4 regions of the Stenotrophomonas sp. YJH_SMC_120 genome follow, and region 1 is predicted to be linked to each of the others. Evidence: predicted binding sites of a transcription regulator. Region 1 holds the regulator's gene; each other region holds the start of a gene.

Region 1 (7,398 bases):
CAGAGCCTGGCCGAATGTGTCAGCAAGCAGGAAGCGCGAAACGAGCCGGCGGTCGTGCTGGTACCGGGCCCGGTGCGCGCCGCGCTGGCGCGCCTGGTCCGCCACAGCGTTCCGTCGTTGTCGGTCCTGGCCTACAGCGAGGTGCCGGAGGACAAGCGCCTGAAGCTGGTCGGAACGATCAGCTGACGCCGCCCACCGATGCGCCAGAAAACAGACACCACCTTCGAACCAACGCAACAGACAGATACCAAGGGGAACCCGCACCGTGCAGACCACCGACCACCCGAGTTCTCCGACCGCCACCCCGCCGTCTTCGTCCCGTGACCACAGCATGAAAATCAAACGATTCGTCGCCGCCGACATGCGCTCGGCCATGAACCTGGTGCGCAAGGAACATGGTCCTGACGCCGTGATCCTGTCCAACCGCCGGATCGAGGAAGGCGTCGAGATCGTCGCCGCGGCCAACTACGACGAGAGCGCCGTGCAGCGTGCACTGGAAGCCTCGCGCCGTGATGTCGCACCGCCGCCGGCACCCAAGCCGCGCACCGCTGCTGACGCGGTGATCGCCGCGGTCACCCGCCGCCGCAGCAGCACCCCGGCGCCGGAACCGGTCGCCGCCACCACCTCGGCCGTGGCCGCCCTCGCCCGTGCGGCCGTTGGGGCCACCGGCCGCACCCTGGACAGCGCAGACGAGATCGTGCCGACCCGTGGCAGCACTGGCTTCGCCGCCACCCTGGCGCGCGCCGCCGTCAACGAACCGGCGCTGCCCGAACAGAGCTTCGCTCCATTCGCCGAGGCCATCGTTGCGCCGGCCGCCACCGTGCCGGCCAACCGCGCCCGCTTCCAGATCGACCCGCCGCGCGACATGCATCACGAAAGCGTGGCCCCGGCAGTGCAGCCGCCGCCGCTGCCGACCGCTGCCGTGACCGAAGCGCAGCCCGGGATCGCCGCCAGCGAACCGGCAGCGGCCGAAGCCGCCGGCGAAGCCAGCCCGGCCCCCATGCTGGCCCCGGCACCGACGCTGACCGTGGTTGCCCAGGACGACGCCGAGATCCGCCAGCTGCGCCAGGAAGTGGCCGGCATGCGCCAGGTGATCGAGCGCGAGATGAACCGCCTCACCGACGAGCGCCTGCGTGGCAGCCCGGTGCGCGCCACCGCGCTGGACCTGATGGACGAGTACGGTTTCGACGCCGGGCTGGCCCGCGACGTGGCCATGCAGATCCCGCTGGAGACCGAAGCCCATCGTGGCCGCGGCCTGATGCTGGGGCTGATCTCGCGCAAGCTGCCGATCGCCCCGGTCGACCCGCTGGAAGAAGGCGGCGTGATCGCCCTGGTCGGCCCGACCGGCGCCGGCAAGACCACCACCATCGCCAAGCTGGCCTCGCGCTTCGCCGAGAAGCATGCGCCGCGCGATGTGGCCCTGGTGACCACCGACACCACCCGCATCGGCGCCCGCGAGCAGCTGTACGGCTACGGCCGCCAGCTCGGCATCGCGGTGCACGAGGCCAACAGCGGCACCGACCTGGACCAGCTGCTGGAACGCCTGAAGGACTACAAGCTGGTGCTGATCGACACCGCCGGCCTGGGCCCGCGCGACCGCGCGCTGGCCGCGCAGCTGCAGTGGCTGCGCGCCGCCCGCCAGGTACGCACCCTGCTGGTGCTGCCGGCCAACACCAGCTTCGGCGACATGGACGAGGTGGTCCGCCGCTTCGGCGCCGCCAACCTGCAGGGCCTGGTGCTGAGCAAGCTGGACGAGACCGGCCGCTTCGGCAACGCCCTGTCAGTGGCCGTGGACCACGCCCTGCCGATCACCTGGGTGACCGATGGCCAGGACGTTCCGGAGGACCTGCACCGGGCCAGTGCGGCCAATCTCGTACTTCGCCTTGAAGATTTGCGCCGCGCGGCCGATATGCCCTGCAACCCGGAGTTGAACCATGCCGTCGCGTGAGTACGCCAAGCTGACCAAGACCTTCCCGCTGTCGGCCACCCGCAGCGAGCCGCTCGGCCCTGTGCGCACCATTGCCGTCACTGGCGGCAAGGGCGGCGTGGGCAAGACGAATGTGTCCGCCAACCTGGCGGTGGCACTGGCCGGCATGGGCAAGCGCACGCTGCTGCTGGACGCCGACCTGGGCCTGGCCAACATCGACGTGATCCTGGGGCTGAACCCGACCTTCACGCTGGCCGACCTGGTCGCCGGCCGCTGCTCGCTGGACGACGTCATCGTCGAAGGCCCGAACGGCGTGCTGGTGGTGCCGGCCGCGTCCGGCCGCCGGCACATGGCCGAGCTGGCCCCGGCCGAGCACGTCGGCCTGGTCAACGTGTTCTCCGACCTGGAACGCGAACTGGACATCATGGTGGTGGACACCGCCGCCGGCATCACCGACGGCGTGCTGACCTTCTGCCAGGCCGCGCAGGACACCGTGGTGGTGGTCTGTGACGAGCCGGCCTCGATCACCGACGCCTACGCGCTGATCAAGGTGCTGTCGCGCGAACGCGGCGTGGACCGCATCCAGGTAGTGGCCAACATGGTGCGCGACCCCAACGAGGGCCGCGTGCTGTACGAAAAGCTGACCCGCGTCTGCGAGAAGTTCCTCGCCGATGTCTCGCTGAACTACCTGGGCTGCGTGCCGCAGGACGACTGGCTGCGCCTGTCGGTGCAGCGCCAGCAGCCGGTGGTGAAGGCCTACCCGTCCAGCCCGGCCGCGCTGGCGATCACCGAGATCGCGCGTCGCACCGCACGCTGGCAGGCGCCGACCGAACCGCGTGGCGGCGTCGAGTTCTTCCTCGAGCGCATCCTCAAGCAGCGCGGGGTGGCCGCATGAAAGGCGCAGCCCAGTACAGGGAAGTCCAGCGCTCGGCGGCCAACGAGGTCATCGCCCAGCATTCGGACCTGGTGCGGCGCATCGCCCACCACCTGGCCGCGCGGTTGCCGGCCAGCGTTGAAGTGGACGACCTGATCCAGGCCGGCATGATGGGCCTGATCGAAGCGTCGCGCAGCTACGACGCCGACCAGGGCGCCTCGTTCGAGACCTATGCCTCGATCCGCATCCGCGGTTCGATGATCGACGAGATCCGCCGTGGCGACTGGGTGCCGCGCTCGGTGCACCGCCGTGCCCGCGATGCCGCCGCCACCATCCGCCGCCTGGAACAGAGCAGCGGCCGCGCCGCCAGCGCCACCGAGGTGGCCGCCGCGATGGAGATGCCGCTGCCCGAATACCTGCGGTTGATGGAGGACGCCGCACGTGGCCAGGTGCTGAGCCTGGAGTCGCGCATCGAGGACCAGGGCGAGCTGGACACCGTCGCCCAGGGCGGCCCGACCCCGCAGCAGGTACTGGAGCGTGGTGAGTTCGGCCGCGAGCTGGGCAAGGCCATCGGCCACCTGCCCGAGCGCGAACAGCTGGTGCTCTCGCTCTACTACGAGCAGGAACTGAACCTGAAGGAGATCGGCGCGGTGCTCGGCGTGAGCGAGTCGCGGGTCTGCCAGATCCACGGCCAGGCGGTGCTGCGCCTGCGTGGCCGGCTCAAGATTTTCGAGGCGGCGGACGCCGGCCTGGAAGAATGAACATGCCCGAGGCGGCTGCCCCCGGCCGCCCGGAATGAACAACAAAGGAACTCTGCTTTGAACAAGAACATGCGCATCCTGATCGTCGATGACTTCTCGACCATGCGTCGGATCGTCAAGAACCTGCTGGGCGATCTGGGCTTCACCAATACCGCCGAAGCCGAGGACGGGCATGCCGCGCTGTCGCTGCTGCAGAGCCAGCCGTTCGATTTCGTGGTCACCGACTGGAACATGCCGGTGATGACCGGCATCGAGCTGCTGAAGGCGATCCGTGCCGATGCCAAGCTGAAGACCCTGCCAGTGCTGATGGTCACCGCCGAAGCCAAGCGCGAACAGATCATCGAAGCCGCCCAGAACGGCGTGAACGGCTACATCATCAAGCCATTCACTGCGCAGACGCTGGAAGAGAAGCTCGGCAAGATCTTCGAACGCCTGGCGGCCAGCGCCTGATGGATACCACGGTCGACAAGAGCGCCCTCGCCCTGCGCCTGCAGGAAGCCCTGGACGCACTCGAGTCCGGTGACGAGGCCGCCTGGCGGCAGCGCATCGACGGACTGGTCGCGCTGCGTACGCAGCCGATGATGAGCGGCCTCTCGCGGCTGGCCCGCGAGCTGGGGCAGGCACTGGGTGAGCTGCCGACCGTGCCCAGCGAGGCCGGTGAGCTGGACGACGCCTGCGCACGCCTGGACCACGTGGTGGCCATGACCGAACAGGCCACGCACCGCACCCTGGACCTGGCCGAGGAATGCCGCAGCTTGACCGAACAGCTGCGTGCTGAAGGCCTGCAGCCGGGCCAGGACGCGCAGCTCGAGCGCATCCGCCACAACCTGACCGAGATCGCCCTGACCCAGAGCTACCAGGACCTGACCGGGCAGATCATCCGTCGCGTGGTCGGCATCGTCCGCCGCGTGCACGAGGGCTTCGGCGCACTCGGCCTGCCGCCGGAACAGCATCGCACCGACCCGGAACTGGCCGGGCCGGCACTGAAGGGACTGGACCGCCACGCGGTCTCGCAGAACGACGCCGACGACCTGTTGTCGGATCTGGGGCTGTAAGCATGAGCGCGGTATCCGACGACATCACTGCCGATTTCATCATCGAGGCACAGGAAATCCTGGATCGCCTGGGCGAACAGCTGGTGTCGCTGGAGCAGGCACCGCAGGACACCGAGCAGCTCAACGCGGTGTTCCGTGGATACCACACGCTCAAGGGCGGTGCCGGCTTCCTTGGCGTCACCGCGATGGTCGAGCTGTGCCACGCCGCTGAAGAGGCCCTGGGCATCGCGCGTGCCGGGCAGGCGGTGCTGCAGGCCCACCACTTCGACGCCGCCCAGCAATCGCTGGACTACCTGCAGTCGATGCTGGACGCCGTGTCCTCCGGCACCGAGCCGGGTTATGCGCCGCCGGACCTGATCGCGCAGTTCGACATGAACGGTGGCACTGCCGCGCCGGTCGCTGCGGCCGCGCCTGCGGCAGCCGGCAGCGACCTGATCACCGACGACGAATTCGAGGCCCTGCTCGACCAGCTGCATGGCGGCAACGCGCCGACCGCGGTCGCGCCGGCGAAGAAAGCCGACGATGGCTTGATCAGCGAAGACGAGTTCGAAGCCCTGCTGGACCAGCTGCACGGTGGCGCTGCGCCAGGCGCCAAGCCTGCTGCCGCCGTCGCGGCGGCCCCCGCCGCAGCACCGCGCCCGGCACCCGCCCCGGCACCTGCAGCCAAGCCGGCAGCCAAGCCGATGGCCGAGGCCGAGCACACCGTGCGCGTGGACACCAAGCGCCTGGATGCGATCGTCAACCTGATCGGCGAACTGGTGCTTTCCCGCAACCGCCTGAAGACCCTGCGTGCACGCCTGCGCGACGAGGAGCTGGACCGCGCCGTATCGACGCTGGACATCGCCACTGCCCGCCTGCAGTCGGCGGTGATGCGTACCCGCATGCAGCCGGTGGGCAAGGTGTTCTCGCGCTTCCCCAAGGTCGCCCGCGACGTCGCCCGCTCGCTGAAGAAGGAAGTGGACCTGGAGCTGGTCGGCGCCGAGACCGAGCTCGACCGCAACCTGGTCGAAGCGCTGGCCGACCCGCTGGTGCACCTGGTCCGCAACGCCATCGACCACGGCGTGGAAATGCCCGACCTGCGCGAAGCACAAGGCAAGCCGCGGATGGGCCATGTGCGCCTGTCGGCCCAGCAGGAAGGTGACTACGTCAGCATCGAGGTGCAGGACGATGGCGCCGGCATCGACCCCGAGAAGCTGCGCGCGAAGGCGCGCGAGAAGGGCCTGATCGACCCGGAAGCCGCTGCCCGCCTGAGCAGCGAGGAGTGCCTGCACCTGGTGTTCCTGCCCGGCTTCTCGACCAAGCAGCAGGTCACTGATATTTCCGGCCGCGGCGTCGGCATGGACGTGGTGCAGTCGCGCATCCGCGAACTGAGCGGCCAGATCCAGATCCAGTCGGAACTGGGGCGTGGCAGCCGCTTCCTGATCCGCGTGCCGCTCACCCTGGCGATCCTGCCGACCCTGCTGGTGCAGGCCGGCGAGGACGTCTACGCGCTACCGCTGGCGCGTGTGATGGAAGTGCTGCACGCGCCGCGCACGTCGTTGGGCTGGTTCGATGGCCGCGCCGTGCTCGACCGCCGTTCGCACACCCTGCCGCTGGTCGACCTGCGCCAGTGGCTGGATGTGACGCCCGCCGCGTCGACCCTGCTGACCATCGTGGTGCTGCAGGCCGGTGAAGCGCGCTTCGGCCTGGTCGTGGACCAGGTGCGCGGGCGCGAGGAGGTGGTCATCAAGCCACTGCCGAAAGCCCTGCGCGGCCTGCGCGGTTATGCCGGTGCAACGTTGATCGGCGATGGTCGCATGGCACTGATCCTGGACGTGGACGGCATCCGCTGAATTCCGCCGGGCATGGCCCGGCGACCCGAAACTGTGACTACCGTCTGTACGCATTCTCCCGGTGTCTCAAGTCCCATTCATACAAGCCGATACCGGAACCATGGATAGACTCAGCCTCATTGGACTCTTTCTCGCCCTGGCCTCGCTGGTCGGTGGCAGCATCCTCAAGGGCGCCGGCCTGGCGTCGCTGTGGTCGCCTGCGGCGTTCGTGATCGTCATCGTCGGCACCGTTGCCGCGATCCTGCTTCACACCTCGCCGGCGGTGTTCAAGCATGCGTTCAAGATCGTGCGCTGGGTCGTGCGCCCGCCGCACAGCGATCGCCGCGAACTGATCCAGCAGATCGTCGAGTGGAGCAACATCGCCCGTCGCCAGGGCCTGCTGGGCCTGGAATCGCAGGTGGAAGCGCAGCAGGACCCGTTCCTGCGCAAGGGCCTGCAGCTGCTGGTGGACGGCGTTGAACCTGAATCGATGCGGCACATGCTGGAGATCGAACTGGGCAGCCAGGAGCACCAGGACCAGGCCGGTGCCAAGGTCTTCGAAGCGATGGGCATCTACGCACCGACACTCGGCATCATCGGTGCCGTGCTCGGCCTGATCGCGGTGATGAAGAACCTGGCCGACCCGAGCAAACTCGGCCACGGCATCGCCGCCGCGTTCACCGCCACCATCTACGGCATCGCCTCGGCCAATCTGCTGTTCCTGCCGATCGCCGCCAAGCTCAAGAGTGTGATCTCGCACAACACCCGCGACCGCGAAATGGTCATTGAAGGCCTGATTTCGATCGCTCAGGGCGAGAACCCGCGCAACATCGAAACCAACCTCTCCGGCTTCCTGCACTGACATGGCCCGCCGCAAGCACCACGAAGAGCACGCCAACCATGAAGCATGGGCGATCCCCTATGCCGACCTGATGACGTTGCTGCTCGCCTTCTTCGTGGTCATGTACGC
Region 2 (7,398 bases), on a different contig from region 1:
AACACCATTCCGTCCAGCCGCGTGGCCGAAGCCCGCATCGTCTACGGCGGCCGCGGCCCGGTCGCGCAGTCCAACGCGATGGGCTGGCTGAGCCGCTTCTTCAACTCCGGCCTGACGCCGTTCTGAGTATGGCCATGAAACTCTTCTCCTCTTCTTCCTGGCAGCGCCGCGTGGCGTCGTTCGTCGCGCTGATGCTGCTGGTCGTGGCAGCCCCGGCCAGCGCCGAGCGCATCAAGGACCTGGCCCAGGTCGGAGGCGTGCGTGGCAATGCGCTGGTGGGTTATGGCCTGGTGGTCGGCCTGGACGGCAGCGGCGACCGCACCAGCCAGGCACCCTTCACCGTGCAGAGCCTGAAGAACCTGCTCGGCGAGCTGGGCGTGAATGTTCCGCCGAACGTCAATCCGCAGCTGAAGAACGTGGCCGCCGTGGCGATCCACGCCGAACTGCCGCCGTTCGCCAAGCCGGGCCAGCCGATCGACATCACCGTGTCCTCGATCGGCAACGCGGTCTCGCTGCGTGGCGGTTCGCTGTTGATGGCCCCGCTGCGCGGCGCCGATGGCCAGATCTATGCCATCGCCCAGGGCAACCTGATCGTGGGCGGCTTTGGTGCACAGGGCAAGGATGGTTCCCGTGTCTCGGTGAACGTGCCCAGCGTCGGCCGCATTCCCAACGGTGCGACCGTGGAGCGTGCGCTGCCCGATCCGCTGGCCAACGGCGGCGAGATCACCCTGAACCTGCACAACAATGACTTCACCACGGTCTCGCGCATGGTCGCTGCGCTCAACAATGCGTTCGGCGACGGTGCGGCGCGTGCGGTCGACGGCGTGACCGTGGCGGTTACCGCGCCGACCGATCCGGGCGCACGCATCGGCCTGCTGGCGCGCATCGAGAACCTGGAACTGACCCCGGGCAGCGCTCCGGCCAAGGTGGTGGTCAATTCGCGTACCGGCACCGTGGTCATCGGCCAGCAGGTGCGCGTGGGACCCGCCGCGATCTCGCACGGTTCGCTGACCGTGACCATCCAGGAAAACACCAACGTCAGCCAGCCCAATGCGCTGTCCGGCGGCCGCACCGTGGCCAGCCCGCAGTCGACCATCACCGCCACCAACGACGGCAGCCGCATGTTCAAGTTCAGCGGCGGCACCACCCTGGACGAGATCGTGCACGCGGTGAATGCCGTGGGCGCAGCACCAGGCGATCTCATCGCGATCCTGGAAGCCCTGAAGCAGGCCGGCGCATTGAGTGCCGAGCTCGAGGTGATCTGATATGCGCATCAATCCCGCATTCGATCTGCACCCGGCACAACAGAACGATCCGGCCAGGATCGACAAGGTCGCGCGCCAGCTGGAAGGCCAGTTCGCGCAGATGCTGGTCAAGAGCATGCGTGACGCCAGCTTCGGCGACTCGCTGTTCCCCGGCGAAAACAAGATGTTCCGCGAGATGTACGACCAGAAGATTGCCGAGGCGATGACCCGCGGCAAGGGCCTTGGCCTGTCCGGCATGATCAGCCGGCAGCTGTCCGGCCAGGCCGTCGATGGCCCGGCGCTGGATACCCGCGTGGACCCGGCCAAGGCCAGCCGTGCCTATCAGCTCAATGCACCGGCCAAGCCGGCACCGTCGCTGCCGCTGGAAGACGGTAGCCAGGCCGTGCGTTTGCTGCAGCAGATGGCCGCCGGCGCGCAGTCCGGCGCACACGCGGCGGTTGCACCGATGGAACAGGCGCTGGACCTGATCGCCGGGCGCGAAAGCAGCAGCATGCACCGCTCGCTGGGTACCGAGGATCCGTACATCGGTGGCCTGCAAGGCGAGGACTGGGCTGCCAACAGCGACCAGTGGTCGGCCACCGCCAGCAACCGCGGCACGGCCATCAGCCCGGCCGATGCGATGGCGACCCGCACCGCCGTCGCCCAGCTGGGCGAACACACCCCGGAAGGCTTCGTCGCCAGCATCTGGCAGCACGCGCAGCGTGCGGCCAAGGAACTGGGCGTGGATGCCCGCGCCCTGGTCGCCCAGGCGGCGCTGGAAACCGGCTGGGGCAAGCGCCACATCAAGCATGCTGACGGCAGCACCTCGCACAACCTGTTCGGCATCAAGGCCAATGGCTGGAACGGCCAGCGCGCCGTGGCCGGCACCCACGAGTACGTCGATGGCGTGCGCCGCAACGAAACCGCCAGCTTCCGTGCCTACAGTTCGCCGGCCGAGAGCTTTGCCGACTACGTGCGCCTGCTGAAGACCAGCCCGCGCTACCAGCAGGCCCTGCAGGCCGGCACCGACGTGCAGGGCTTCGCCCGTGGCCTGCAGCGCGCCGGCTATGCCACCGACCCGCGCTACGCGGCCAAGATCGCCGCGATCGCCGGCGGACCGACCATCGAGCGCGCCGTCAGCGCCGTGGCCGATGCCGGCTCGCGCCTTGGCCAGACCTTCGCCAGCACCGCAACCGCGGCGCTGGGTATCACCCGTCGTTGAGGAACCCCATGTCCAGCGTACTTTCCACCGGTACCGGTGCCCTGCTCGCCTTCCAGCGTGCGTTGGCGACCACCAGCCACAACGTGGCCAACCTCAATACCCCCGGCTACAGCCGGCAGAAGGTCAACTTCGCCACGGCTGATCCCCAGAACTACGGCTACGGCACGGTCGGCAACGGCACCCGCATCACCGACATCCGCCGTACCGCCGACCAGCTGGCGATCTCGCGCCTGCTCGACAGCAGCGGCGAGCTGGCGCGCCTGAAGCAGCTCTCCGGCATGGCCGACCGGGTCAATTCGCTGTTCTCCGACGCGGCAACCAACGTGTCCGGCGTCTGGTCGAAGTTCTTCGATTCGGTCAGCGGCCTGTCCTCCAATGCCGCCGGCACCGCCGACCGCCAGAACATGCTGGATGGTGGCAAGGCGCTGGCCAACCGCTTCGTGCAGCTCAACACGCACCTGAACAACCTCAACAGCGAGGTCAACAACGGCCTGCTGGCCGGCGCCACCGAGGTCAACCGGCTGGCGCAGGAGATCGCGCAGATCAACGGTGCGATCGGCACCAACATCGCTACCGCCGCACCGGACCTGCTCGACCGCCGCGACCAGCTGATCACCCAGCTGATCGGCTACACCGGTGGCACCGCAGTGATCCAGGACGGCGGCATCATGAATGTCTATACCGCTGGCGGAAACGCGCTGGTGGTGGGCACCACGGCGACCAAGGTCACCACCGTGGCCGACCCGTACCAGCCGGAGCGGCTGCAGCTGGCGCTGGAAACGCAGGGCAACACCATCCGGCTCGACCCGAAGGCGGTCGGTGGCCAGATCGGCGGCCTGCTGGAATTCCGCGACACCGTGCTGACGCCTGCCCAGGCCGAACTGGGCAAGCTGGCGGTAGGCCTGGCCGAGAGCTTCAACCAGGTGCATCACCAGGGCGTGGACCTGTATGGCCAGCTGGGGGGTGACTTCTTCAACATCGGCAACCCGCGCGTCACCGCCAACAATGCCAACACCGGCACCGCCAGCCTCAGCGCCAGTTACGGCGACCTCGGCAAGCTGGACGCGCAGAACGTGGTGCTGCAGTTCGATGGCACCAACTGGAAGGCCAGTCGTGCCGACACCGGTGCCAACGTTCCGCTGACCGGCACCGGTACGGCCGCCGATCCACTGGTGATCAACGGCGTCAAGCTGGTGGTCGGCGGTACTCCGGCGGCCAACGACCGCTTCCTGCTGCAGCCGACCGCAGGCGTGGCTGGCAGCATGGAAGTGGCGATCACCGATCCGTCGCGCATCGCCGCTGCTGCGGCAGTGAAGGGCGCGGCGGCGACGTCCAACACCGGCACCGGCAAGCTGAGCGGTGTCACCGTCAGCGATTCGACCAACGCCAACCTGCGCAATCCGGCCGCGATCGTGTTCACCTCGGCCACCACCTACACCATTGATGGGGGGCCGCCGCAGATCTACACCCCCGGCCAGACCATCAGTGCCAATGGCTGGAGCTTCGTGCTGGACGGTGCGCCGAAGGTTGGCGACACCTTCAACATCACCCCGACTCCGGCGGGCTCGTCGGACAACAGCAACGCCTCCAGGCTGTCCAAGGTGGAGAGCGCCAAGGCATTCAACAGCGGCACGGTCACCCTCAACGGCGCCCTGGGGGGCCTGACCACCCAGGTCGGTGCAGCCGCCCGCTCGGCCGAGTATTCGCTGGAAGCGCAGCTGGTGATCAATGACAAGGCGCAGGAAGCACGCGATGAAGTATCCGGCGTCAACCTGGACGAGGAGGCGGCCGACATGCTGCGCCTGCAACAGGCCTACCAGGCAGCCTCGCAGCTGATCTCCACCGCCGACAGCATGTTCCAGACCATCCTGGGAGCCGTCCGTCGATGAGCAGCCGTATCTCCACCAGCATGATGTTCAACCAGTCCGTGTCGCTGATGATGGCCAAGCAGGCCAAGCTCAGCCACCTGGAGCAGCAGATCGCCACCGGCAGCAAGATCGTCAGCGCCAAGGACGATCCGGTTGCCGCTGGTGCGGCGGTCGGGCTTGACCGCAGCCTGGCCGCACTGGACCGGATGAAACTGAATGCCGGCAACGTGCAGAACCGACTGGGCGTACAGGAAAACACCCTGGCCCAGGTCAACGACCTGATGGCGCGCGTCAACGACCTGACCATCCAGGCCAGCAATCCGGCACTGGGCGCCGCCGACAAGAAAACGCTGATCACCGAACTGAACCAGATCCGCGAGGGCCTGCTGTCGCTGGCCAACGCCGACGACGGCACCGGCCGCTACGTGTTCGGCGGCACCAACGATGGCGATCCGCCGTTCGCCAAGATCAATGGCAAGGTGGTCTACCGTGGCGACCAGACCCAGCGCCAGATTGAAGTCGGCCCCGACACCTATGTGCGGGATGCCCTGCCCGGCAGCGAAATCTTCATGCGCATTCCTACCGGCGACGGCTTCGTCGATGGTGTTGCCGCAGCCAGCAATACCGGCAATGGCGTGCTGACCAACATCACCCGCGATGGCAGCGACAGCTGGAACGGCCAGTCCTTCAGCATCCGATTCACCGCCGCCGACCAGTACCAGGTACTGGACGGTGCTGGCAACGTGACCGGCACCGGCACGTTCAAGGCCGGTGACAACGTGGAAGTCAACGGTGTCCGCCTGCAGATTACCGGCGGACCCGCTGCCGGTGACAGCTTCAACGTGAAGCCGGCAACCAGTCGCGACATCTTCGACACCATGGACAAGCTGATTGCCGCGCTGGATGCCGACACCGGCACCACCGCCAGGATGAGCGCGCAGCAGAACGAACTGCAGAGCGCCCTGCGCGATGTGGCCCGTGCGTCGGAACGGATGATCGATTCGCGTGCGGCCGGCGGTGCGCAGCTGAAGGCACTGGACAATGCCGCCGACATGCGCGAAGCCAACAGCGTGACCCTGAAGACCACGCTGTCGCAGATGCGCGACCTGGACTACGCCGATGCACTGAGCCAGTACCAGTTGCAGAGCACCGCGCTGCAGGCGGCACAGACGATCTTCTCGCAGATGCAGTCGATGTCGTTGTTCAACAAGATCCGCTGACGCATCTCCTGCGTCACCCCTGAAAGGCCGCGATGCCCTGCATCGCGGCCTTTTTCGTTTCTGCTTGCCCGTTCCGTCGCGCTCGCCGGGCGTGGCCCGGCGCTACCGGAAACGTGCTGCACGCATTTTCCGTGATTGCCCATCAAGCCCGGCCCTGCCCCGCCGATACCTTCATCAGCGCTGGTTGGGCATGCCCAACCGCCCTTTCCGGGGTCGCCTTCACGCCCAGCCAGGGCTGGAAAACCCGGGAAAAACAGCCTCCGGCACCGGATTTCAGCATCGACGGAATTCACGGCTAAAGGTTGTTGACAAAGCGCCGTTATTCATTTGGCAACAGCGAAGCACACAGCCACACAAAAAAACAGGCGGCGCTTCGTTTCATTCACCAACGGGTTCCATATAAGAGGAGACGACCCCATGGCACAGGTAATCAACACCAATACGATGTCGCTCAACGCTCAGCGCAACCTGAGCACCAGCGGCAGCTCGCTCGCTACCACCATCCAGCGCCTCTCGTCCGGCCTGCGCATCAACAGCGCGAAGGACGACGCGGCCGGCCTGGCCATCAGCGAGCGCTTCACCACCCAGATCCGCGGTCTGGACGTGGCCATCCGCAACGCCAACGACGGTATCTCGCTGGCCCAGGTCGCCGAGGGTTCGCTGAGCGAGGTCGGCAACAACCTGCAGCGCATCCGTGAACTGGCCGTGCAGTCCTCCAACGCCACCAACTCGGCCAGCGACCGCAAGGCCCTGCAGGCTGAAGTGACCCAGCTGGTCTCGGAAGTCGACCGCGTGGCCAAGCAGGCTGACTTCAACGGCACCAAGCTGCTGGACGGCTCCTTCACCAGCCAGCTGTTCCAGGTCGGCGCCAACGCCGGCCAGGCCATCGCCATCAACAGCGTGGTCAACGCCAAGGCCGATTCGTTGGGCGCGGCAACCTTCGCCAACGGCTACACCGGCACCAGCCTGGCCGCCGCCGACAAGGCCACCGCCGACACCACCTACTCCGGCCTGCAGATCTCGGTGACCCCGCCGGGCGGCACCGCCACCACGGTCACCATCAACGACTTCACCGTGAAGGCGGGCGAATCGATCACTTCGGCCACCTCTGCCGCGATCAACAACAAGCTGGGCGAAACCGGCGTCATGGCCTCGGTCAATGCCGGTGTGATCAGCCTGGCCTCGGTCAAGGACGGCCAGACCTTCACCCTGGGCGTCAGTGCCGCAACCCCGCCGGCCGGCGCCACCGCCGCGACCATCGCCGGCCTGGGCCTGACCGAAACCAGCACCAACGGCGGTCTGCTGACCGGCGCCACGGCCAACTTCGTCAAGGACCTGAACGTCACCACCGCCGAAGGTGCGCAGAAGGCGCTGTCGATCGTCGACAAGGCCCTCGAGTCGGTCAACAGCGTGCGCGCCGACCTCGGCGCGATCCAGAACCGTTTCACCTCGGTGGTGGCCAACCTGCAGACCTCCTCGGAGAACCTGTCCGCATCGCGCAGCCGCATCCGCGATACCGACTTCGCCAAGGAAACCGCCGAACTGACCCGCACCCAGATCCTGCAGCAGGCCGGTACGGCCATGCTGGCCCAAGCCAACCAGGTACCGCAGAACGTGCTCAGCCTGTTGCAGCGCTGACATGAGCCGCCCCCGGGGCACGTCGGGGGCGTCTAACCCAACTCACGTGCAACCGCTCAAGGACCTCTCCTCATGGCACAAGTCATCAACACCAATACGATGTCGTTGAATGCTCAGCGTAACCTGAGCACCAGCGGCAGCTCGCTGGCCACCACCATCCAGCGCCTGTCCTCCGGTTCGCGCATCAACAGCGCCAAGGACGACGC
Region 3 (7,398 bases), on a different contig from region 1:
CCGACCCCGGAAACCCGGATAATGCACAAAAGCCGGACGGGCCTCCCCGTTCGGCTTTTTCCGTGTCTGGGCCTTCCATCGCCGGCCGCTCCCCGTTTGGAGCCGCCTTGCAGGTGCTGGCCAGCCCCGCCACGGTTTACCCGTCCGCGGCCCCGATGGCCGCAACAAATCGAGGAGCCCGTCATGGGTCAGTCTGTCGTAGTGTTGGGTGCCCAGTGGGGCGATGAAGGCAAGGGCAAGATCGTCGATCTGCTCACTGAGGAAATCGGCGCCGTCGTGCGCTTCCAGGGCGGCCACAACGCCGGCCACACCCTGGTCATCAACGGCAAGAAGACCGTCCTGCACCTGATCCCGTCGGGCATCCTGCGTGACGACGCGCTGTGCCTGATCGGCAACGGCGTGGTGATCTCGCCGGCCGCGCTGCAGAAGGAAATCGCCGAGCTGGAAGCCTCCGGCGTGGAGGTGCGGTCGCGCCTGAAGATCTCCCCGGCCGCGCCGCTGATCATGCCGTACCACATCGCCCTGGACCAGGCGCGCGAGCGCGCTGCCGGTGGCAAGGCGATCGGCACCACCGGCCGTGGCATCGGCCCGGCCTACGAAGACAAGGTGGCGCGTCGCGGCATCCGCATCGCCGACCTGCATTACCCGAAGCAGCTGGAAGAACTGCTGCGCACCGCGCTGGATTACCACAACTTCGTGCTGACCAAGTATCTGAACACCGATGCGGTCGACTTCCAGAAGACCTTCGACGAAGCGCTGGCCTTCGGCGAATACGTGCAGCCGATGAAGTCCGACGTGGCCGGCATCCTGCACGACCTGCGCAAGCAGGGTAAGCGCGTGCTGTTCGAAGGCGCGCAGGGCGCGCTGCTGGACATCGACCACGGCACCTACCCGTACGTCACCAGCTCCAACACCACCGTCGGTGGCGCGCTGGCCGGTTCCGGCGTCGGCGCCGATTCGATCGACTACGTGCTGGGCATCGCCAAGGCCTACGCCACCCGCGTCGGCGGTGGCCCGTTCCCGACCGAGCTGGACGACGAAGTCGGCCAGGGCATCCGTGACCGCGGCGCCGAGTACGGTGCGTCGACCGGCCGTCCGCGTCGTTGCGGCTGGATGGACATCGTCGCGCTGAAGCGTGCCGTGGCCATCAACGGCATCAGCGGCCTGTGCATCACCAAGCTGGACGTGCTGGACGGCATGGAAAAGCTGAAGGTCTGCATCGCCTACGAATACAACGGCAAGCGCACCGAGTACGCGCCGCTGGACGCGCAGGGCTGGGAAGAGTGCACGCCGGTGTACCTGGAGTTCCCGGGCTGGAGCGAGAACACCCACGGCATCACCAACTGGGACGACCTGCCGCCGGCTGCGCGCGCCTACCTGCGTTCGCTGGAAGAGCTGGCCGGCTGCCCGATCAGCATCGTCTCCACCGGCCCGGACCGCGACCACACCATGGTCCTGCAGGATCCGTTTGCCTGAGGTAACGCCGGGCGCTGCCCGGCGTAGGTGACAGGAAAAGCCCCGCGCAAGCGGGGCTTTTTCGTTACTGTGTCAGCGGGGTCGGCGAGGAAGCAAAGCGATGACCAGGATGTCAGCGTGAAGGGCGAAACGGTCGTGCGGATCACCCTGTGGGTGTTGTGGGGCCTGTGGGGCATCGCCTGCCTGGTACTGGTGCTGGGCGCGGCCGCCAATACCCTGGCTTCGCGCACGCAGACGGTGCCGTTGGTGCTGAGCCCTGGCGCAACCGCCCAGATCACCGTCTACCGCCTCATCGATGATCAACTGCGGCTGCGCCTGCGCTATGCCGCGGACGGTACGGAGGCTGACCCCGAGGTGCTGCTGCGCATCGAAACTCCGACCGATCATGGAGACTTCCGCGCAGGGGAGCGTTCGGGAGTGGCCGGGCAGGGCATCAATCGTGCGCTGGCTTCGGTTGAGTCCAGCGGCCTCATGGCGTCCTACTTCGGCTATGGCCGTGGCGACGCATTGCCACGCGGCCGCTCATGGGTGCGGGTAACCGTGGTGGAGGTGGACCCGGCGCTGGCCGATCGCGCGGCCACCGTCGAGCTGCAGCCGCCACTGGATCTGTTGAAGCTGACTGACCTGGATTATGTCTGGTTGTGGCCGTTCTTCTTCTGGAAAGTGGCGGCACTGCTCCTGTTGATTCCAGGGGCTGCCTTGGCGGTGTTCACGTTCACCTTGCGGCGCTGGCAGCACCGGGCTTCGAAGCAGGCGGATTCAGCAGTGGGTACGGATTGATCGATTCCCCCTTCCACCACTGCTTCTCCGGTCCCAGCACGTGCACCTCGAAATGCAGGTGCGGGGCCTCAGGGCTGGCGTTGCCGGTACTGCCCACGTAACCGATCACCTCCCCGCGTCTGATCACCTGCTTTTCGGTCAGGCCATCGGCATAGCGCTGCAGGTGCGCGTAGTAGTAGCACCAGCGTCCGCTGGGCTCGAACTGGTAGATCGTCAGGCCACCGCGCTCGCTGTCGAACAGTTTTTCCACCGTGCCATCGGCCACTGCCAGCACCGGCGTACCGGCATCGGCCATGATGTCGATGGCATCGTGCACGCGGCCTTCGCTGCGCGCATCGGTGAACGTGTCGCGCAGCTGGGAGGCCAGGACGCCCTGTACCGGCAGCAGCAGACCGGACGGCGCATCCGCAGCCCGCGCGGCTGACGGTGCGGTGGCGGCGGGGGCAGGGGCCGTGTCGAGCGGCGCTAGGGATCCCTTGGCCGGCGCCACAGCTGCTGCCGGTTGTGCTTCCGGCAGCGAGGCGGCTACCGGCTCGCCTGCATCGCGGCGCAGCCACCAGCCGGCCCCCAGTCCCAGCAGAACGCCCACTACGATCAGCTGCGAAAGACGCATCGGCTCACTCCTGCATCACCACGGGGACGGAGGTATCCACCGCATCGGCCACGCGCAGCGCATCCCAGTTGGTCATGCGCACGCAGCCATGTGACTCGGTCTTGCCGACATGGCCGGGCTCGGGCGTGCCATGCAGGCCGTAGTGTGGCTTCGACAGATCGATCCAGACCCGGCCGACTGGATTGTTCGGGCCCGGCGGCAGTGTCGCCTTCTTTTCGCCCTTGCGCGCATCCCAGAACAGCTTGGGGTTGTAGTGAAACGGCGGGTCGCGATACACGCCCAGGATCTTCCATTCGCCGATCGGCAGCGGATCGTGCTGGCTGCCGGAGGAAACCGGCACCTGAGCGATCACCTTGCCCTGCGCATCCAGCAACTGCAGGCTGGAATCGGACTTGTCGACGACCACCTTGGCCGCCTTCGGTAGCGGCGATGGTGCGATATTGGGCACCTGGATGCGGTTGCCCGCCTTGCTCAGATCCACGCCCGGATTGAGCAGCTTCAACAGCTCAGGGGATGCGTGGAAGCGTTCGCCCAGCGACTCTTCGACGTTGTTGAAGCCCAGCGATTTCAGTTTGGCCTGTGCGGCGGGGCCCTTCGGCACCGCCTGGAACGGCCCGGCGACATCCTCGCTGGTCAGCGTGTAGCTGGCCAAGGAGGTGACCGTATCAGCCTGCAGGGCCTGCCAGGTCGCGTCGTCCAGTTCACCGGTGACGGTCAGGCCGTGCGCCGCCTGGAAACCCGACACCGCGCGCCGCTGGTTGCTGCCCACTTCACCGTCGATCTGGCCGGGCGAGAAATTCGCACGGTCCAGCAGCACCTGGGCATGCAGGGCGGAACGTGCTGCGGTGTCCGGTCCGGCCTTCTCGGCGATGGGGGCGGGCAGTCCAGGGGGCGGTGCCTGCGCGAACGCCGGCGATGCCAGTAGCGAGAGAGCGAGCAGGGTGGATCGGTACACGGGTAATGGCATTGGGAACTCCAGCAGATGACGCCACCACCTTGCCTGCAGGCCGCGCCGAGCCACCGTGAAAGAGATCTGACGTCTGCATGAGCAGTCGGGTCGTTGCGCGACCGTCCCCGCGCGGGTGCCGCCGGCCAAGGGCTCACCAAGGTGAATGGTGCCCCACGCCATTGGCGGTTGGCGATCAAGATTGCCTGGCGGGCCGCCGATAACGCCACATCCCCCCCCGTTTTGGATGTACCGATGAACTACTTGAGGAATGTCAGGGTTGCCTGGCGTCTTGGGCTGGGCTTTGGCCTGTTGCTGCTGTTGGTTGCGGCCGTGGTGGCCACCGGCGCCACCGCCAGTGTCGTGCAGAAGCGCGCGATGCAGCAGGTGGTCGATGTCAGCGTGGCCAAGGTGCGCCTGCTCTCGCAGATGCTCGATGCCAACAACCAGATGATGGTCGTTCGCCGCGAGATGCTGATCCGCCAGGGCGATGACCGTGGCCATGATGAGCAGCGCATCGCCGATCTGGTCAAGCGCTATGAGGCCAGTTGGACGGCCTACCAGGCGCTGCCCAGCGACGCCGAGGGCAAGGCCATTGCCGAGACCATCGCCGCCAAGCGTGCCATCGCGCGTCCGCTCAACAAGCAGACCAGCGAACTGATGGAGCAGGGCGACTACCCGGGCGCCGTGGCGCTGACCCTGGGCCCGGTGCAGGAAGCCGCCAACGGCTGGAACAAGGCGCTGTCCGATGGCGTGGACTTCGAAGAGAAGGAAAGCCGTGAGGCGGCCGCCGAGGCGATCCGCTTGGGCGAGCGCAGCCTGCTGCAGTTGCTGGTGCTGGGCGGCGTTGCACTGCTGGTCGGCATCGCCGCCTCGGTGATGATCGGCCGCAGCCTGACCGGCCCGCTGGCCCGCGCGGTGAACCTGGCCGAGCGCCTGTCCAGGGGCCAGCTGGATCAGGAGTTCCGCCTCGGCGGCCGTGACGAACTGACCCAGTTGGGCGAGGCGATGGCCAGCGTGCGCCAGAGTGTGCAGGCGGCGATCGGCGCGCAGCTGCAGATGGCCGAACAGCACGAGGCGGGTGCGATCCGTTACCGCATGGACGCCAGCGCCTTCCCCGGTGATTTCGGCCGCATGGTGCAGGCCACCAACAGCCTGGTCGAATCGCACGTGCAGGTGGAACTGCTGATGGCCGAAGTGATGCAGCGCTACGCCATCGGTGACCTCAGCCGCGACCTGCCGGACTACCCGGGCGAGAAGGGTACGCTGACCCGCACCCTGGCCGCAGTGAAGCAGAGCCTGATGGCGATCAACGCGCAGATCGATGCACTGGCCCGGGCCGCGCGCGCCGGTGATTTCAGCATGCGTGGCGATGCCGCTGCGTTCCAGTTCCAGTTCAAGGCGATGGTCGAGCATCTCAACGGCATGATGGCCAGTTCGCAGGCCAGCATTGCTGATGTCTCCGATGTGCTGCGTGCGATCTCGCACGGCGACCTGACTGCACGCATGGACGGCGAGTACGACGGTGTGTTCGCCCGCATGCGTGACGACGCCAACACCACCACCGCGCAGCTGACCGGCATCGTGCGTGGCATCCAGGTGGCCGCCGACAGCATCAACAACGCGGCGCAGGAACTGGCCGCCGGCAACAACGACCTGTCGCGCCGCACCGAGCAGCAGGCCGCCAACCTGGAAGAAGCCGCCGCATCGATGGAGGAACTGACCTCGACTGTGCGCCAGAATGCCGAGCTCGCTCGTCAGGCCGACAGTGAAGCGCACGCCGCCGGTGCCGCCGTACGCGAGACCGAGCAGGCGATGGCGCAGATGGCGTCGGTGATGGGTGAGATCGATCAGTCCTCGGCACGCATCTCGGAAATCTCCACCGTGATCGACGGCATCGCGTTCCAGACCAACATCCTGGCGCTGAATGCTGCGGTTGAAGCCGCGCGTGCAGGTGAGCAGGGCCGTGGTTTTGCCGTGGTCGCCAGCGAGGTACGCACGCTCGCACAGCGTGCCGGTGTCGCCGCCAAGGAGATCAAGGAGCTGATCGAAGACGCTGCTGCCAAGGTGAAGAGCGGCCTGGCGGTGACCGTTGAATCGGAAGCCGCGATCGCCCGCGTGGCCCAGGCCAGCTCGCGCACCACGCAGCTGATGAGCGACATCGCAGCGGCCAGCAAGGAACAGGCCGCCGGTATCGAGCAGGTCAACCAGGTGGTGGTGCAGATGGACCAGGTGACCCAGCAGAACGCTGCGCTGGTGGAAGAAGCCACTGCCGCCAGCCGCGCGCTGGAGGAACAGGCGCATGCGCTGACCACGTCGGTGGCGGTGTTCAAGGTGGAGCAGGGCGCGCGCATGCCCATCGTGCCTGCGCAGGCGGCGTAAGCAACCTGCGACTGGATGTTGGATGACGCCCTGCATGCGATGCCCAGCATGCAGGGCACCGCATGCACGCAACCGGTCGGTGCCGCTGGCTAGCGGCCGCGCGCGGCGCGTTCGATCAGCCAGCCGGCTGCGTACAGCAACAGCAGTGTTGGCGGAACCAGTACTGCATACGCGGTCGACCAGGGTTTGCCGTACAGCAGGCTGCCTGCGCCGATGGCATCGAGTGCAGCAGACTGCAGGGTGATGGGGAGCGACATCAGGATATAGGCCCCCTTCGGGTCCGCATCCGACTGCGCGCCGTGAACCAGCCATGCGGTCAACAGCAGGTAGACCACGCAAAGCGCAAGACCGGTCCAGCTCAGTAATCGCCGCATCTTCATCCGCACGCCTCCGTTCAACGGACGTCGAAGTGAGCCTGCAGAGGCAGGCTCACATTCCGCAGCAGATCCCTGACCACCACCTGCGCAGTCCACGTACCTTTCGGATCACTGGCCTCGGCCACGAACTTCAGGTGCAGGTTGGTCATGTACAACAGGGTTGGCGGGCCGGGCAGGGCAGCGGTGAAACAGGGAACATCGCGTTCGTCGATGCTGGTACTGCCGTCCGGGCGCAGCATGCGCAGATCGCAGTGCACCTTGGGCACGCGGTTCTCATCCAGTTGCGGGTTGGACAGGAATGTCAGCAGGAACAATTCACCGCCCGGGTGGACTTCGTCGGCCTGGGTAAAACCGGGAGTGGACTCTGGTGGGGTTTCCCACTTGGCCCGCCAGTCGGCATCGGAGGTGACCAGCAGCGATGCCGCAAAGCCACCGCTGGATTTCATGGCATCGGTCTCCGGCATCGCCTTGCCTGCCCCGTTTATCCAGCCATCGTTGGCGGAACTGTTCAGTGGCAGCATCATGACCATCATGGCCAGCGCGTAGGTCCATCGCATCAGAGGCTCTCCTTGGCAGCCGCGTCCCGCGGCAGAGCGGGCAGTATCGCTCAACCTTGACTGGCAAAGCAGCAGGAGAGCCGGAGCGAAAGTTCCGCTGCCTGCCGATGTGGGCGATGCTTGCCAGCAAAGGAGGTGACATGGGAATCGGGAGCGAGGAAAAGCCGGGCTGTGATTCAGCATCACCCACGCCGCAGCACGTGCTGATGCTGCCCGGGCTGGATGGCTCCGGCAGACTGTCGATCCCGTTTCTGTCAGCACTCCAGG
Region 4 (7,398 bases), on a different contig from region 1:
GCACCCGGCCAGCGTACGCATTGGCTGGGCCTGACCGTGCACGAGCACACTGTCACCGGCGCCGACAGCGCCGAAGTGCGCTTCACCGCCCGCTACCGCGTGGGCGGCGGCAGCGCGGTGAAGATGGGCGAGCACAGCCGCTTCCTGCGCGTCGACGGCCGCTGGTACTACCTCGACGCGGTGTGAGCCTCAGCCGCCGCGTGCCGCCAGCACGCGCTGGCCGGCATGCGCGCGGACCTGGTTGCGGCCACCGTCCTTGGCTGCGTACAGCGCCTGGTCGGCGGCCTTGATCACTGCCGCTGGCCGCTCATCCACGCGGCTGTCTGCCAGCCCGATGCTCACCGTCACCTGCACCGTCTGCCCGCTTCCGCCGCGTCCTCGCTGCCGGCGCCCCGTTTCATCGTCGCGGCTGCGTGTGCTCCGGTCGCGCAGCTGCATGCGGGTGTCCTCGATGGTCTGCCGCAGCGCCTCGACTGCATCCACGCAGGCCGCTGCGGGACGATCCAGGAACACCACCGCGAACTCCTCGCCGCCATAGCGGAACGCCCGGCCACCATCGCCCACCCGGTCCAGGCGCGAGGCCACCAGGCGCAGCACATCGTCGCCGGTGTCGTGGCCGTGGGTGTCGTTGAACGACTTGAAGTGGTCCACGTCCACCATCGCGATGCTGTAGGTGCCGCGCGCCCGCTGCAGGGTCTCATTGAAGGCGCGGCGCCCCGGCAGGCCGGTCAGCTCATCGCGGAAGGCCATATGGAAGGACTCCTGCATCATCGCGCCCAGCATCAGCAGCAGGGCCGCACTGGCCAGTGCCGGCAGCAGCACCGGCTGCAGGAACACCCGTGGCAGCATCCACCACAGGCACAGCAGGGCCAGCAGCATCGCCGTGTGCAACGGGCGCGGATGCCGCCAGGCCTGCCAGCCCAGCGCGGCGGTTGCCAGAAGGAACAGCAGCGCTGGCAGCTGTGCCAGCGCGTTCCAGTCGGCCGGAATCCAGCTCCAGTGGCGGTTGGACAGCAGATCGTGCATGCCCCGGGGTTGCTGCGTGGCCAGCAGCAGGAAGATCACCAGCGCGGCGCCACTGGCAACACCCCGCAGCAGCAGGTCGCGGCGGCGGCGGCCGCGCTCGGGCCACAATGCCAGGCCCGCGAACAGCAAGGGCAACCAGGCCGAAATGGCATGGAAGCGCAGCGGTGTCAGCGCTGTGACATGGCCGCTGTGCAGGTAGCCGCCCACGTCCTGGTGCAGCAGCGCGAACATGACCGCCACCACCAGCAGCAGGCAGAGCGTACGCACCTGGTGGTAGAGCAGGGCAAGGCCGGCGCCGAGGCAGGCCAGCAGCCAGGGCAGGATGCGTTGGGCCGGACTGGCAACGTCTTCGTTGCCCAGTGCTGCCCACAGCACCACGGCAACCAGCACGGCGGGCAGCACGAACAGGTAATGCGCAGGCTGGCGGAGCGGATGCAGGGGCAAGCAGGAATTCCAGCGCGGTGACGACGCGGCCGCAGCATTGCCGTTAGCGGCGTTCGCACCGGCTTCTTGAATGCGGGATGGTCACGCATGTGAACGCGTTGACGTCGTACGATGACATCGCACTCACCCTGTTGCGCAGATGCTGCCCGGATGGACAGCGTAGCCACCGCCGTCGCTGCCCCGCAGCGCGATCTCGCCCGCCAGTACGCATGTGTGCGGAACCGCAGCATGCACCTGGCAGCCCCCCTCAGCGCCGAAGATGCCATGCTGCAGAGCATGGCCGATGCCAGCCCGAGCAAATGGCATCTGGCCCACACCACCTGGTTCTTCGAACGCTTCGTGCTGGCCGGCTTCCCACCTGCACCGGCGCATGACCCTGCCTGGGACTACCTGTTCAACAGCTACTACAAGAGCCTCGGCCCGGCGCATGCCCGGCCGCAGCGTGGGCTGCTGTCGCGGCCATCGCTGCAGCAGGTGCGCGACTACCGCCAGCAGGTCGATGCACAGGTGCAATCGCGGCTGGCGGCAGGCGACCTTGATGAGCAGGCACTGCAGCACCTGCAGTTGGGCCTGCAGCACGAGCAGCAGCACCAGGAACTGCTGCTCACCGACATCAAGCACGCGTTCTGGTGCAATCCGTTGCAGCCGGCCTACCGCGAGGACCTGCAGCCTGCAACCAGCGCTGCCAGTGCGCAGAGCTGGATCGAGTCGCCCGAGCGCATCGTCACCATCGGCGCCGCAGCCTGGCCGCAGCACACCGCCTTCGCCTACGACAACGAATCGCCGGCGCATCGCGTGCTGCTCCCCGCGCACGCACTGGCCGAGCGCCCCGTCAGCAATGCCGAGTACCGCGCCTTCATCGACGCCGGCGGCTACCGCGAACCGCGCTGGTGGCTCAGCGAAGGCTGGGCGCTGCGCGAAGCCGAGAGCTGGCAGCACCCGCTGTACTGGGATGACGCCCTGCAGCGCGAGTACACCCTGGGCGGTTGGCGCGAACTGGATCCGCATGCGCCGGTCTGCCACCTGAGCTACTACGAGGCCGATGCCTGCGCCCGCTGGGCCGGTGCGCGCCTGCCCAGCGAGTTCGAGTGGGAGGCTGCCGCCGCAACGCTGCCGCCTCGCGGTCATTTTGCCGATGACGATCGGCTGCACCCGCAGGCTGCAGGGGGCAGTGGACTGCGTCAGCTGTTCGGCGATGTATGGGAATGGACCCACAGCGCGTATGGCGCCTACCCGGGCTTCCGCCCTTTCGCCGGCAACCTCGGTGAATACAACGGCAAGTTCATGTGCGGGCAATGGGTGTTGCGCGGTGGCAGCTGCGCCACGCCGCGTGGCCACGTGCGTGCCAGCTACCGCAACTTCTTCATGCCCCCGGCGCGTTGGCAGTTCTCCGGGCTGCGCCTGGCCAGGGACCTCGCATGAGTACGGTGCACGACGCACTGCAGGCGCTGACCGATCTCACCCCCGGCCGCCAGCAGATCCTCACCGACGTGGTGGCCGGGTTGTCGCGCACGCCGCGCCAGCTGCCGTCCAAGTACTTCTACGATGCGCGCGGCTCGCGCCTGTTCGAGCAGATCACGCAGACCCCCGAGTACTACCCCACGCGCACCGAGCTGGCCCTGCTTTCACGGGTACTGCCGGACATCGCCCGAAGCGTCGGGCCGCACCTGCACGTGGTGGAACTGGGCAGCGGCAGTGGCCGCAAGACCGCGTTGCTGCTGGCCGCCCTGCACGACCCGGTGGCCTACACGCCCATTGAAATCTCGCGTGCCGCGCTGCTGTCCAGCATCGACCACCTGGCCCCGGCGCTGCCCGAGGTGGAGATGCTGCCGGTCTGTGCCGACTTTACCCGTCCCGTCGCCGTACCCATGCCCGAACGCGAACCCGCGCGACGGCTGCTGTTCTTCCCCGGTTCCACGCTGGGCAACTTTGAAGGCGAGGACGCGGTCGCGCTGCTGCGCGCGATGCGCCAGACCATGGGGCGTGATGGCCTGGCCCTGGTAGGCATCGACCTGCACAAGGACCCGGCGCTGATCGAGGCGGCCTACAACGATGCGCAGGGCGTCACCGCCGCATTCACCCTGAACCTGCTGGCCCGCCTCAACCGCGAGGTCGGCAGCGACTTCGATCTGCAGGGCTTCCGTCATCGTGCCCGCTACAGCGTCGCGCGGCTGCGCATCGAGACCGATCTGGTCAGCCAGCGGGCACAGGACGTCCATCTGGATGGCCGGACCTTCCATTTCGAGGCCGACGAACCGATCCGCGTCGAATACAGCCACAAGTACACCGACGAGAGCTTCGAAGCGCTGCTGCAGCCGGCTGGCCTGCAGGTCATGCAGCGCTGGGATGCTGAAGGCCCGGCCTATGGCCTGCGCCTGTTGCGTGCCATCTAGGGCGGACGGCCAGCCGGTACCGCTTCAGGTTCAGCAGCACCGCTACCCCTAAGATGGCCGTGCAACGGCAACACGGAGGACGCCATGCCCATTCTGACCACGCTCGGCCTGGCGGCCGCTCTTGCCTCGGCGCCGACAGCGCCCGCCGCGCCTGCCGGCGACATCGATCCGGCGTTCAGCCGCTGCCTGTCGGGCCTGCAGGCCACCGCTGCGACACAAGGCATCAGTCCCGACCGTTTCAACGCGATCACCGCCGGCCTCACCCCGGACCCCAGCGTGCTCGGCCTGCTCGATGCACAGCCCGAATTCACCACGCCGATCTGGGACTACCTGGCCGCGCTGGTCGATCTCCCGCGCGTGGCTGATGGCCGCGCCCTGCTGCAGCAGCACCGCGACCTGCTCGATCGCGTGTCGGCGCAGTACGGCGTCGATCCGGCCACCATCGTCGCGGTCTGGGGCGTGGAGAGCGACTACGGCCGCGTGTTCGGCAAGCGCCCGCTGCTGCAGTCATTGGCCACGCTGTCCTGCGCCGGCCGTCGCCAACCCTTCTTCCGCGGTGAACTGCTGGCGCTGCTCAAGCTGATCGACCGCGGCGACCTGCAGGCCCAGGGGCTCACCGGCTCCTGGGCCGGTGCCTTCGGGCATACGCAGTTCATGCCCAGCACCTATGCGCGCATCGCCGTGGACGGTGATGGCGATGGCCGCCGCGATCTGGTCGGCAGCATTCCCGATGCGCTGGCGTCCACCGCCAACTACCTCAAGCGCGCCGGCTGGCGCAGCGGCGAGCCGTGGGGCGTGGAAGTCCGCGTTCCTGCGGGCTTCCACGCCAGCCAGGCCGGCCGCACCCAGCGTCGCGCCCTGGCCGACTGGCGTGCGCAGGGCGTGACTGCGCTGGATGGCAGCGTGTTGGCTCCGGCCAATCTGCCGGCGGATGCGCGCGCGGCGCTGCTGCTGCCGGCCGGCAACAAGGGCCCGGCATTGCTGGTGTTCCGCAACTACGACGCGATCTACAGCTACAACGCCGCCGAAAGCTATGCGCTGGCGATCGCGACGCTGGCTGACCAATTGCGTGGCGGCAACGGGTTGGCCACCGCCTGGCCGACCGATGACCCGGGCCTGGGCCGCGATGAGCGCCGCCAGCTGCAGACCCTGCTGCTGGCCCGCGGCCACGATATCGGTGCCGCCGACGGCATGATCGGTACCGCCACGCGCCGCGCGATCCAGGCCGAGCAGCAGCGCCTGGGCTGGAGCGAGGTGGACGGCCGCGCAGGCCAGCGCATCCTGCGCACGCTGCAGGAAGAGGCGGCCGCCATCGCACCCGCTGGGCAGAAAGCCTTGCCGGCGGCACGTTGACCGCGACATCATCGCCGCGGTCTTCAAGGAGCGTCATCGCATGCAGTCGAATCCGGACATCAGCACCGGCCTGTATCACGGCCTGGAGGTCTGGCAGGTGCGAACCGCCAACGCCACGGCGGTCGTCAGCGTGTTCGGCGGCCAGCTGCTGTCGTTCGTTCCTGATGGGCAGCCCGATCTGCTGTGGCTTTCGCCCACGCGCGCCGAGCTGCCCACGCCCATCCGCGGTGGCGTCCCGGTGTGCTGGCCGTGGTTCGGTCGCCAGGGCCAGAGCGCCGATGTACCGGCGCATGGCCTGGTACGTACCGCGCGCTGGGAGCTTCTGCAGGCCAGCCAGCGCGATGATGGCGAGGTCGAGCTGCAGTTGGCGCCTGCGCCCAGCGCCGATCGCGGCCTGCGCCTGCAGATGCAGTTGCGCATTGGCCGCCAGCTGCGCCAGCAGCTGGTCACCGAGAACACCGGAACCTCGCCGGTGACCTTCACCCAGGCCCTGCACAGCTATTTCCGGGTGGGCGATGCCAAGCGGGTCGAGGTCGAGGGCCTTGACGGCCTGCAGTACCTGGACAAGTACGAGGACTATGCGCAGCTGCGCCTGCAACAGGGACCGTGGTCATTGCGCGATCCGCGTGATCCCGGTCGCAGCGATCGCATCTATACCAGTGCCGGGGGCCACTACGTGCTGCATGATCCCGTACTGCAGCGGCGGATCGAGATCCGCAGCGAAGGCAGCCAGACGCTGGTGGTCTGGAATCCGGGCGCCGAGGCGGCAGCCAGGATGGCCGATGTCGGCGAGGGCTGGCGCGATTACGTATGCCTGGAAGTGGCCAACGCAGGCCCGGAGCAGATTACGCTTGCGCCGGGTGCGCGCCATCAGCTGGTGCAGACCCTGGGCAGTACCGCGCTGTAGGCGCGGACAACGATTTCAGTTTGTCGATGCAGGTAGCAAGGACGGAAAACATGCAGGAAGCACAATGGTGGTACGCCAATGGCAGGCAGAGCAGTGGGCCGGTGGATCTGGCCGGTCTTCGCCAGCTGCAGCAGGAAGGGACGGTTACGGCGCGCACCCTGCTCTGGTGCGAAGGCATGCCCTCATGGCGGCCGTTGGCGGAACTGGAGCAGGCTTCCACCCCCGTCGAGGTGGTTCCGGCCCTGGATATCGACGCAGCCCCTGCGGTTGAGGGCATCGCGCCGGATGTCGGCGACCCGTCCGATCCCTATCGTGCACCGGTCGCTGCACCGGACAGGGCTGCGGCTGCCGGGCTGGAGGGCGAGATGGCCTTGTACGCCAGCGTGGTCGGCGGCAACTTCCCGATCTATCGCCAGCGCTGGCGGCTGGATCAGGGCATTGCCACGGGCAGTGGCACCTGGCATTGGCCGGCCTTCCTGCTCGGCCTGATCTGGATGATGTACCGCCGGATGTATCGCCTGGCGGCGATGTGGGCTGGCCTGCTGCTGCTGATCAGCGTGGTGGAGACCTTGCTGGATGTGCCGGATGGCCTGTCGCTGGTCATCACCTTCGCGCTGAGCATCACCACAGGCATCTTTGGCAACAGCTGGTACCTGGCGCACTGCCAGCGCCTGATCGCCCAGGCCCGTGCCGTCACCGGCGACGATGATGCACGGCTGCGCAGCGAGCTGACCGCGCGTGGCGGCACCAGCGTGGTCGCCACACTGATCGCCATCGTCATCGCGGTGGCGCTGAGCATCGTCGGCGCAGCATTGGCCGGGTAGGGTGGGTCAGCGGTCCTGACGGGGCCGCAGCACCAGCAGGCACAGCGCACCGGCCACCAGGCCCCAGAACGCCGAGCCGATGCCGGCCAGTGAGACGCCCGAGGCGGTGACCAGGAAGGTGACCAGTGCCGCCTCGCGGTCCCGCTCTACCGCCAGCGCACTGGCCAGGCTGTTGGCGATGGTGCCGAACAGCGCGATACCGGCCACGCAGGCCACCAGCTCCTTGGGGAAGGCGGCGAACAGTGCGGCCACGGTGGCACCGAACAGCCCGATGACGATGTAGAAGGCACCTGCCGCCATGGCGGCGGTATAGCGTCGTGCCGGGTCCTCATGGGCATCGCGGCCCATGCAGATCGCGGCGGTGATTGCCGCCAGGTTCAGCGCGTACGCACCGAACGGCGCCAGTAGTGTATTGACCACACCGATCCAGCCGATCAGCGGCGACACCGGG

The links. Region 1 encodes FliA, which starts transcription of late flagellar genes. Its sites were predicted from a motif close to TAAAGTTTNNCNNNCNNNGGCCGATAA; they were not measured.
Region 2: a site for FliA is predicted at 5,851-5,877, ahead of AC5P60_RS04050 (flagellin). Genes of this name have one in related genera too.
Region 3: a site for FliA is predicted at 4,013-4,039, ahead of AC5P60_RS19590 (methyl-accepting chemotaxis protein). Genes of this name have one in related genera too.
Region 4: a site for FliA is predicted at 1,514-1,540, ahead of AC5P60_RS09790 (GGDEF domain-containing protein). Genes of this name have one in related genera too.

Annotation. Positions count from the first base shown of each region.
Region 1 is NZ_JCAFRY010000028.1:25,906-33,303, forward strand. Features, by position in the region: gene flhA (flagellar biosynthesis protein FlhA) at 1-186, shown strand, start outside; gene flhF (flagellar biosynthesis GTPase FlhF) at 332-1,948, shown strand; gene AC5P60_RS20275 (MinD/ParA family ATP-binding protein) at 1,935-2,822, shown strand; gene AC5P60_RS20280 (RNA polymerase sigma factor FliA) at 2,819-3,562, shown strand; gene cheY (chemotaxis response regulator CheY) at 3,620-4,012, shown strand; gene AC5P60_RS20290 (protein phosphatase CheZ) at 4,012-4,617, shown strand; gene AC5P60_RS20295 (chemotaxis protein CheA) at 4,620-6,449, shown strand; gene AC5P60_RS20300 (flagellar motor protein) at 6,550-7,290, shown strand; gene motD (flagellar motor protein MotD) at 7,292-7,398, shown strand, end outside.
Region 2 is NZ_JCAFRY010000002.1:7-7,404, reverse strand. Features, by position in the region: gene flgH (flagellar basal body L-ring protein FlgH) at 1-126, shown strand, start outside; gene AC5P60_RS04070 (flagellar basal body P-ring protein FlgI) at 129-1,265, shown strand; gene flgJ (flagellar assembly peptidoglycan hydrolase FlgJ) at 1,267-2,466, shown strand; gene flgK (flagellar hook-associated protein FlgK) at 2,475-4,355, shown strand; gene flgL (flagellar hook-associated protein FlgL) at 4,352-5,554, shown strand; gene AC5P60_RS04050 (flagellin) at 5,972-7,192, shown strand; partial or broken gene AC5P60_RS04045 (flagellin N-terminal helical domain-containing protein) at 7,265-7,398, shown strand, end outside.
Region 3 is NZ_JCAFRY010000025.1:31,770-39,167, forward strand. Features, by position in the region: gene AC5P60_RS19570 (adenylosuccinate synthase) at 184-1,476, shown strand; gene AC5P60_RS19575 (hypothetical protein) at 1,594-2,256, shown strand; gene AC5P60_RS19580 (M23 family metallopeptidase) at 2,192-2,869, opposite strand; gene AC5P60_RS19585 (L,D-transpeptidase family protein) at 2,874-3,836, opposite strand; gene AC5P60_RS19590 (methyl-accepting chemotaxis protein) at 4,071-6,197, shown strand; gene AC5P60_RS19595 (hypothetical protein) at 6,287-6,577, opposite strand; gene AC5P60_RS19600 (hypothetical protein) at 6,592-7,185, opposite strand; gene AC5P60_RS19605 (alpha/beta fold hydrolase) at 7,272-7,398, shown strand, end outside.
Region 4 is NZ_JCAFRY010000005.1:263,037-270,434, forward strand. Features, by position in the region: gene AC5P60_RS09785 (YchJ family protein) at 1-186, shown strand, start outside; gene AC5P60_RS09790 (GGDEF domain-containing protein) at 190-1,470, opposite strand; gene egtB (ergothioneine biosynthesis protein EgtB) at 1,621-2,892, shown strand; gene egtD (L-histidine N(alpha)-methyltransferase) at 2,889-3,863, shown strand; gene AC5P60_RS09805 (lytic murein transglycosylase) at 3,948-5,216, shown strand; gene AC5P60_RS09810 (D-hexose-6-phosphate mutarotase) at 5,257-6,123, shown strand; gene AC5P60_RS09815 (DUF2628 domain-containing protein) at 6,174-6,947, shown strand; gene AC5P60_RS09820 (benzoate/H(+) symporter BenE family transporter) at 6,954-7,398, opposite strand, start outside.